2 regions of the Roseateles rivi genome follow, and region 1 is predicted to be linked to the other one. Evidence: predicted binding sites of a transcription regulator. Region 1 holds the regulator's gene; the other holds the start of a gene.
The links. Region 1 encodes FNR, which switches genes on or off when oxygen is low (the NO sensors DNR and NnrR bind a similar motif). Its sites were predicted from a motif close to TTGATNNNNATCAA; they were not measured.
Positions count from the first base shown of each region.

Region 2: a site for FNR is predicted at 1,918-1,931, ahead of cyoA (ubiquinol oxidase subunit II). Genes of this name have one in related genera too.

Region 1 covers NZ_JBIGHZ010000005.1:434,781-438,190, reverse strand. The annotation lists gene ccoG (cytochrome c oxidase accessory protein CcoG) at 1-701, shown strand, start outside; gene ACG0Z6_RS14620 (hypothetical protein) at 726-971, shown strand; gene ACG0Z6_RS14615 (hypothetical protein) at 1,043-1,351, shown strand; gene fnr (fumarate/nitrate reduction transcriptional regulator Fnr) at 1,406-2,143, opposite strand; gene hemN (oxygen-independent coproporphyrinogen III oxidase) at 2,334-3,410, shown strand, end outside.
Region 2 covers NZ_JBIGHZ010000001.1:367,904-371,313, reverse strand. The annotation lists gene cyoB (cytochrome o ubiquinol oxidase subunit I) at 1-648, opposite strand, end outside; gene cyoA (ubiquinol oxidase subunit II) at 772-1,857, opposite strand; gene ACG0Z6_RS01695 (MFS transporter) at 1,962-3,278, shown strand; gene ACG0Z6_RS01690 (ecotin family protein) at 3,328-3,410, shown strand, end outside.

The DNA of each region.
Region 1 (3,410 bases):
CGCGCGGCTCGCGCTCGCGCAAGGCCGATCCGGCGGCCTTGGGGCTGGGTAGCTGCGTGGATTGCACGCTGTGCGTTCAGGTCTGTCCCACGGGCATCGACATTCGCAAGGGCCTGCAATACGAGTGCATCGGCTGTGCGGCTTGCATCGATGTGTGCGACAGCGTCATGGACAAGCTCCAGTACCCCCGAGGACTGATTCGCTACGACACCCAAAACGGCATGGAAAACGGTTGGTCGCGCGCTGAGTTGCTCAAGCGTACGCTGCGGCCCAGGGTGTTGGTGTACAGCGCAGCATTGGTGTTGATCACCATCGGGTTGATGGTCAGCCTCTGGGTGCGCTCGCCCTTCAAGGTCGACGTTGTGCGGGATCGTGCCACGTTGGCTCGGCAGGTGGAAGACGGCTATGTGGAGAACGTCTACCGCTTGCAAGTCATGAATGCGACCGAGCGCAGCCAGTATTGCCGTATTGCGGCGCAAGGTTTGCCCGCGCTGGCGCCAGCGCCTGACCTGGGACTGCTGGAGCTCAAGAGTGCGGAGGCTCGGTGGTTTACGCTGGCGCTGCGCGTGCCTCCGGAAGTGGCTGCGCAACACAGCAGCGGTGCGCACCCCATTGAATTCAATGTCAGCTGCGCAAGCAACACGGCCCAAGAAGGCGTACGCTTGGTGCAAGAAAAGTCCACATTTGTTCTGCCACGTTGAGCGTGGTTTCAGGGGAGATTTCGTATGAGTCAAGAAAACAGTCCGCGCCCCACCGCATGGTGGCGTGAGCGCTGGATGTGGCTGGTGGTCGGTGGGCCCGCCGTCGTGGTGGTGGCTGGCTTTGCGACCTTAGGCTTGGCCATTGTTTACCCCGATCCCGTTGTGCAGGGCACAAGGGTAGGGGCCGATGAGGTGTCGGCTCAGCCCGCCATGAAGGCGCGCAACCACGCAGCCACCGACGCCAGCCGTCCTGGTGCCAGCCAGCCATGAACCAGCACAGGCCACCTGCATCCACTCCGGAAGGTGGCCTCGGGGTAGACGAAGCCTACCCAGCCAGTGCTGTGCCTGAAGACAAGTCGGCTTCCGTTTTGCTTGACGGGGGTACGCGCTTGGGGCGTTATGCCATGTTTACCTTGTGGCCGGCGTTCATGCTGGCTGCCGTCACTACGGGTTTGATCTTCAGCTGGGTGGACCCTGCAAATCTTGACGGCTGGGGCGGTGCCTTGCAGTTCTTGCCGCCAGCGGGCGTCTACAGCATGGCGTTTATGGCCCTGTGGTTGCTGTTTTCGCTGTGCAGTGCCATCACCGTGTTGCTGATGGTGACCCCCGATCCTGTCGAGGGGAGACATTCTCGGGCTTGGCCGCGATAAGTCGCAGGGGCTGTAGCTTTGCCTTCCCGCAATGCGAGCGGGCTTGGGCCGATGTCAGTAGGCCGGCGCGCCGTTGAGCAGGGCCTGGAGCCCGTCTTGGCTAACGATGCGAATCTGACGCTGCTTGACTTCGAGCAGTCCGTCTTCCTGGAATTTGGAGAAAGTACGGCTGACCGTTTCGAGTTTCAGACCAAGATAGCTGCCAATCTCCTCGCGCGTCATGCGCAGCACCAAGCTGGACGCCGAGAAGCCGCGCGCGCGAAGGCGCTGAGTCAAATTCAGCAGGAACGCTGCCAGGCGCTCTTCAGCACGCATTGAACCCAGCAGCAGCATGACGCCGTGATCGCGCACGATCTCGCGGCTCATGATCTTGTGGAATTGGTGCTGTAAATCGGTGAACTCACGCGAGAGCACCTCGAGTTGTCCGTAAGGAATGACGCACACCTGTGAGTCTTCCAGGGCCACGGCGTCACAAGCGTGACGGTCGCTGCTAATGCCGTCGAGCCCCAGCAGTTCGCCAGCCATTTGAAAGCCTGTGACCTGATCGCGGCCGTCCTCGGCCGACACGCAGGTTTTGAAAAAACCTGTGCGCACAGCGTACAGAGACTGGAAGCTGTCGCCGGTGCGAAACAGCGTATCGCCCCGGGCGACGTTGCGGCGGGTGGCCACCAGACGGTCCAGACGCTCAATATCACTGTGGGTCAGCCCCACAGGCAAACACAGTTCACGCAAATTGCAAGACGAACAAGCGACTTTGAAAGCCGTGTTGCTAGAGCCGGGGCAGGAATTCATGGCGTGGATTGTGGTCGGTCAAACAATGACCTGTGACCGAGATACGGAGGGCTTGACTTGCAGTGGATCATGTCAAGAGCATTGCGTCTGCATTGTTTACCTCACCATCCACGGCAAGATTGATGAAGATCAACCGGGAGGAGTCGCGTGTTGGCACAGTTCGCACATGCGTATTCAACATGACAGTGAATTGCCGGCGATTTCACCCGACTTGCTGCGTCGGTTCGATGTCTCGGGGCCCAGGTACACCTCCTATCCTACGGCTGATCGTTTTGTAGAGGCTTTCACCAGTGAGCATTTGATCCAAGCGCTAACCCAGCGTAGTGCTGGCGCAGGCGCGGTGGCACCTCTGTCGCTCTATGTGCACGTGCCGTTCTGCGAGTCGCTGTGCTACTACTGTGCTTGCAACAAGATTATTACCAAGCACCACGAAAAGGGCGAGGAGTACCTGACTGTTTTGGATCAGGAAATGGCCTTGGTGCAGGCCTCGCTGGGGCGCGGTTTGTCGTCGGTGTCGCAGTTGCATCTGGGCGGTGGGTCGCCGACTTTCCTCAGCGATGCGGACCTCACCCGCCTCATGGCCAGCGTGACACGCTACTTCCGCCTTGCACCTGGGGCTGAGATTTCTATCGAAGTCGACCCGCGCACCGTGAGCCACGAGCGCTTGGCGCATCTGCGGCAGCTGGGTTTCAATCGCCTGTCCTTTGGGGTTCAGGATTTCGACCCTGACGTGCAAAAGGCCGTCCACCGTATCCAGCCCTACGAAAGCGTGGCGCAGTTGATGGCTGAGGCCCGGGCTTTGGGCTTTGAGTCAACCAACGTTGACTTGATTTACGGCTTGCCGCGGCAAAGCGCCGAGTCCTTCCAGCGCACGGTCGCTCAGGTTGCTGGTTTGCGCCCGGATCGCATTGCCTTGTATGGCTATGCGCACTTGCCGCAACGCTTCAAATCGCAGCGTCGCATTGCAGACCACGCTTTGCCGTCGGCAGGAGACAAGCTCAGCATGCTGTCGCAGGCATTGAGCGGCTTTTTGGGTCACGGCTACACCTATATCGGCATGGACCACTTTGCGCTGCCGCAAGACCCGCTTGCTGTGGCCAAGAGGCAAGGGCGTTTGCATCGCAACTTCCAGGGTTACAGCACGCAACCGGACTGTGACCTGATTGGTCTGGGCGTTTCCTCCATCTCGCGCGTGGGTGCTGCATACGCGCAAAACGCCAAAACACTGGACGAGTACTACGATGCCGTGCGCCAAGGGCGTTTGCCG
Region 2 (3,410 bases), on a different contig from region 1:
GATGCCCGATAAGGTCGTCCCTACCCCGGCCACCTGCAGCGCCCAGATGTAGTAATCCATCCCCACGCCTGGACTACCCAGAATGCCTGACAGCGGCGGGTAAGCCAGCCAGCCGGTGCGCGCAAACTCACCCACGAACAACGACACCATCATCAGCACCGCGCCACCGGTGGTCATCCAGAAGCTGAAGTTATTCAGAAAGGGGAAAGCCACATCACGTGCGCCGATTTGCAGCGGCACCAGGTAGTTCATGAACCCGGTGATGAAGGGCATGGCCACGAAGAAGATCATGATCACGCCATGGGCCGTGAAGATCTGGTCGTAGTGGTGCGGCGGCAAGAAGCCTGCCTGATCGCCAAACGCGATGGCCTGCTGGGCGCGCATGAGCAGCGCATCGGCGAAGCCGCGCAGCAGCATCACCAAGCCCAGCACGATGTACATGATGCCGATCTTCTTGTGGTCGATGCTGGTGATCCAGTCGCGCCACAGCGGCCCCCAGGCCCTGTAGCGAGTCATCAGGGCCACCATGGTGGTGCCGCCCAAAACCACCGCAATGAAAGTAACCAGGATCACCGGGTCGTGAAAGGGAAACGCGTCCCAGCTCAAGCGCCCCAGCAACAGCTGGCTGAGTCCTTGTGATTCATTCATGTTGAGCCTCGCTCAATCGAAAACTTGACGCGCCACAGGCCGGTATTTCGAGCCGTGGCGCCACGTGTGTTTCGCATCCTGACCTGCGGGTCGCAATGCGGGTGGTGTCGCCGTTGCAGGGCCTCAGTTGCCCGTGCTAGGCGGCTGTGTGGGCAACGCCACAAAGCTGGCCGCGTTTGCTGGAGTGCATTCTGAAGACACCACCAGACGGCGACCCTCTCGCCAAGTCGTGACTGTCAAACCTTCCACGCTACCGCGACCTGCGCCACCAGCTTTATCGATGGCCATGATCTGGCCCATGCACATGCGTCGGCTGTCCACGCATTGATTGAGCACGGCGTCAAACAGGCCCTTCTCTACCGTGGCATATCGGCTCACGGGCACGCGGGCTGAGGGCTTTTCCAGTTCCAGGTACTTGCTGCGGTCCAAGGTCTGACCTTCGGCTTGGTTGCGCTGCACCCATTTTTGGAACTCAGCGTCAGACAGTCCGTGGAACTTGAAGCGCATGTGCGAGAAGCCGTCACCGCTGAAGTTGGCGGAGAAGCCCTCGTAAACGCCAGGCTCATTGATCACGGCATTGAGCTCGGTTTGCATGCCCGGCATGGCGTAAATCATCCCAGCCAGGGCTGGCACATAGAACGAGTTCATCACCGTTGAGGCCGTGATCTTGAACTGGATAGGCCGATCAACGGGAGCAGCCAGTTCGTTCACCGTCGCCACACCTTGCTCCGGATAGACGAACAGCCATTTCCAGTCCAGCGCCACCACCTCAACCACCAGCGGCTTGACGTCAGCAGCCAAGGGGCGACCCGGCTCAATGCGCTCCAGGGGGCGGTAGGGGTCCAGTTTGTGGGTACTGATCCAGGTCAGCGCGCCCAAAGCCAAAATAATCAGCAGTGGCGCACCCCAAATCACCAATTCCAAGCGTGTGGAATGGTCCCAATCGGGCAAGTAAGTGGCATTCTTGTTGCTCTGGCGATAGCGCCAAGCAAATAGCAAAGTGAGTGCAATCACCGGTACGATGATGATCAGCATCAGCAAGGTTGAAGCCACAATCAGCTTGGCTTGCTGTGCCGCAATGTCGCCCGACGGGTTCATCACGACGGTGTTGCAAGCACTGAGCATCATCGCCAGTGGCAGTGCCGCAGCCAGTCGAGCCCATCGGCTCCAGTGGCTTCGGTCTCTTAACGGAGTGGATTGGTGGGACATCGGGGTATTCCAGAGCCGCGGGAAAACGCCAGTTGCGCAGATTGCTGGAATGTAACTTGATTGACCCATGTCAACGATAGGACATTTTGTCCCAGGTAGGCACCATGAGCAGCACCAGCACCCTTGCCTCCCCTCTGACGTCCAAGGACTCAGCCCCTGACAACAGTCACTTGGCCCCCGGTGACATCGCCGTCGGGGTGGTGATTGGCCGAGCGTCGGAGTACTTCGACTTCTTCGTCTACGGCATCGCCTCAGTGCTGGTGTTCCCAGCGCTATTCTTCCCCGACCTCTCGAAGCTCAACGGCATTTTGTGGTCATTTGCCATCTTCTCGCTGGCCTTCATCGTGCGCCCCTTGGGGTCCTTGGCCAGCATGGAGCTGCAGCGTCACTTCGGGCGCTCGGTCAAACTCACCGTCGCGCTCATATTGTTGGGCAGCTCCACCGTCAGCATGGCCCTTCTGCCCAGCACCCAGGAGGTGGGCGCGTTGGCTGTGGTTTTGCTTGCCGCATGCCGCATCGGGCAAGGCCTCGCTCTGGGTGGCAGTTGGGACGGGCTGCCCTCGCTGCTGGCACTCAATGCCCCGGAGCATCGCCGCGGTTGGTACGCCATGTTGGGGCAACTCGGCGCCCCCATCGGCTTCCTGATCGCCTGCGCCTTGTTCGGCTACCTCTGGCGCGAGCTCAACGCGCAAGATTTCCTCGACTGGGGCTGGCGCTACCCCTTCTTTGCCGCTTTCGCACTCAACGTCGTGGCCTTGTTTGCCCGTCTGCGTCTGGTGGTGACACACGAATACGAGCGCGAACTCCAGGCCAATGAGCTGGAGCCCTGCGCAGTCACCGACCTGGTTCGCCAACAGGGTCATAACATCTTCATTGGCGCCTTTGCCGCCCTGGCCAGTTACGCACTTTTCCATCTTGTCACTGTCTTTCCGCTGTCCTGGATCAGCCTTTACTCAGAGCAAAGCGTGGGCCAATTTCTGGCCGTGCAGCTGGTTGGGGGGCTCTTGGCGGCTGCGGCCATGCCTGTCTCCGGCTGGCTGGCTGACCGAGTCGGGCGACGTTCCTTGCTAGGTTATCTGGCCGTGGCGATTGCCCTCTTTGCCTTGATCACGCCCAGCTTGCTGGGTGGCGGCACGGTGGGGCAAAACGCCTTCATCATGATTGGCTTTGTGCTCATGGGACTGTCATACGGGCAAGCTGCCGGGGCTGTCACCAGCAATTTTCTGCCCCACTTCCGCTACAGTGGTGCGGCGCTAACGGCTGATTTGGCCTGGCTCATCGGCGCCGCCTTCGCCCCCCTTGTGGCGCTGGGTTTGTCCTCGCACTTCGGGCTTTGGGCGGTCAGCGCCTACCTGCTGTCGGGCTGCGCATGCACCCTGCTGGCGCTACGTGCCAACCGTCAACTCACCGGACAGCGCTGATGCTGCCAAAGGGGCATTCTTGCTTCAGAACCTTTCTTGCACACGCCACATGCCCCAATCGCTGCCACGAACCGCCGCCCTCCTTTGCCTGACGCTGGGGGGAGGCCTCCATGCTCAAGCGGGCAACTTCGA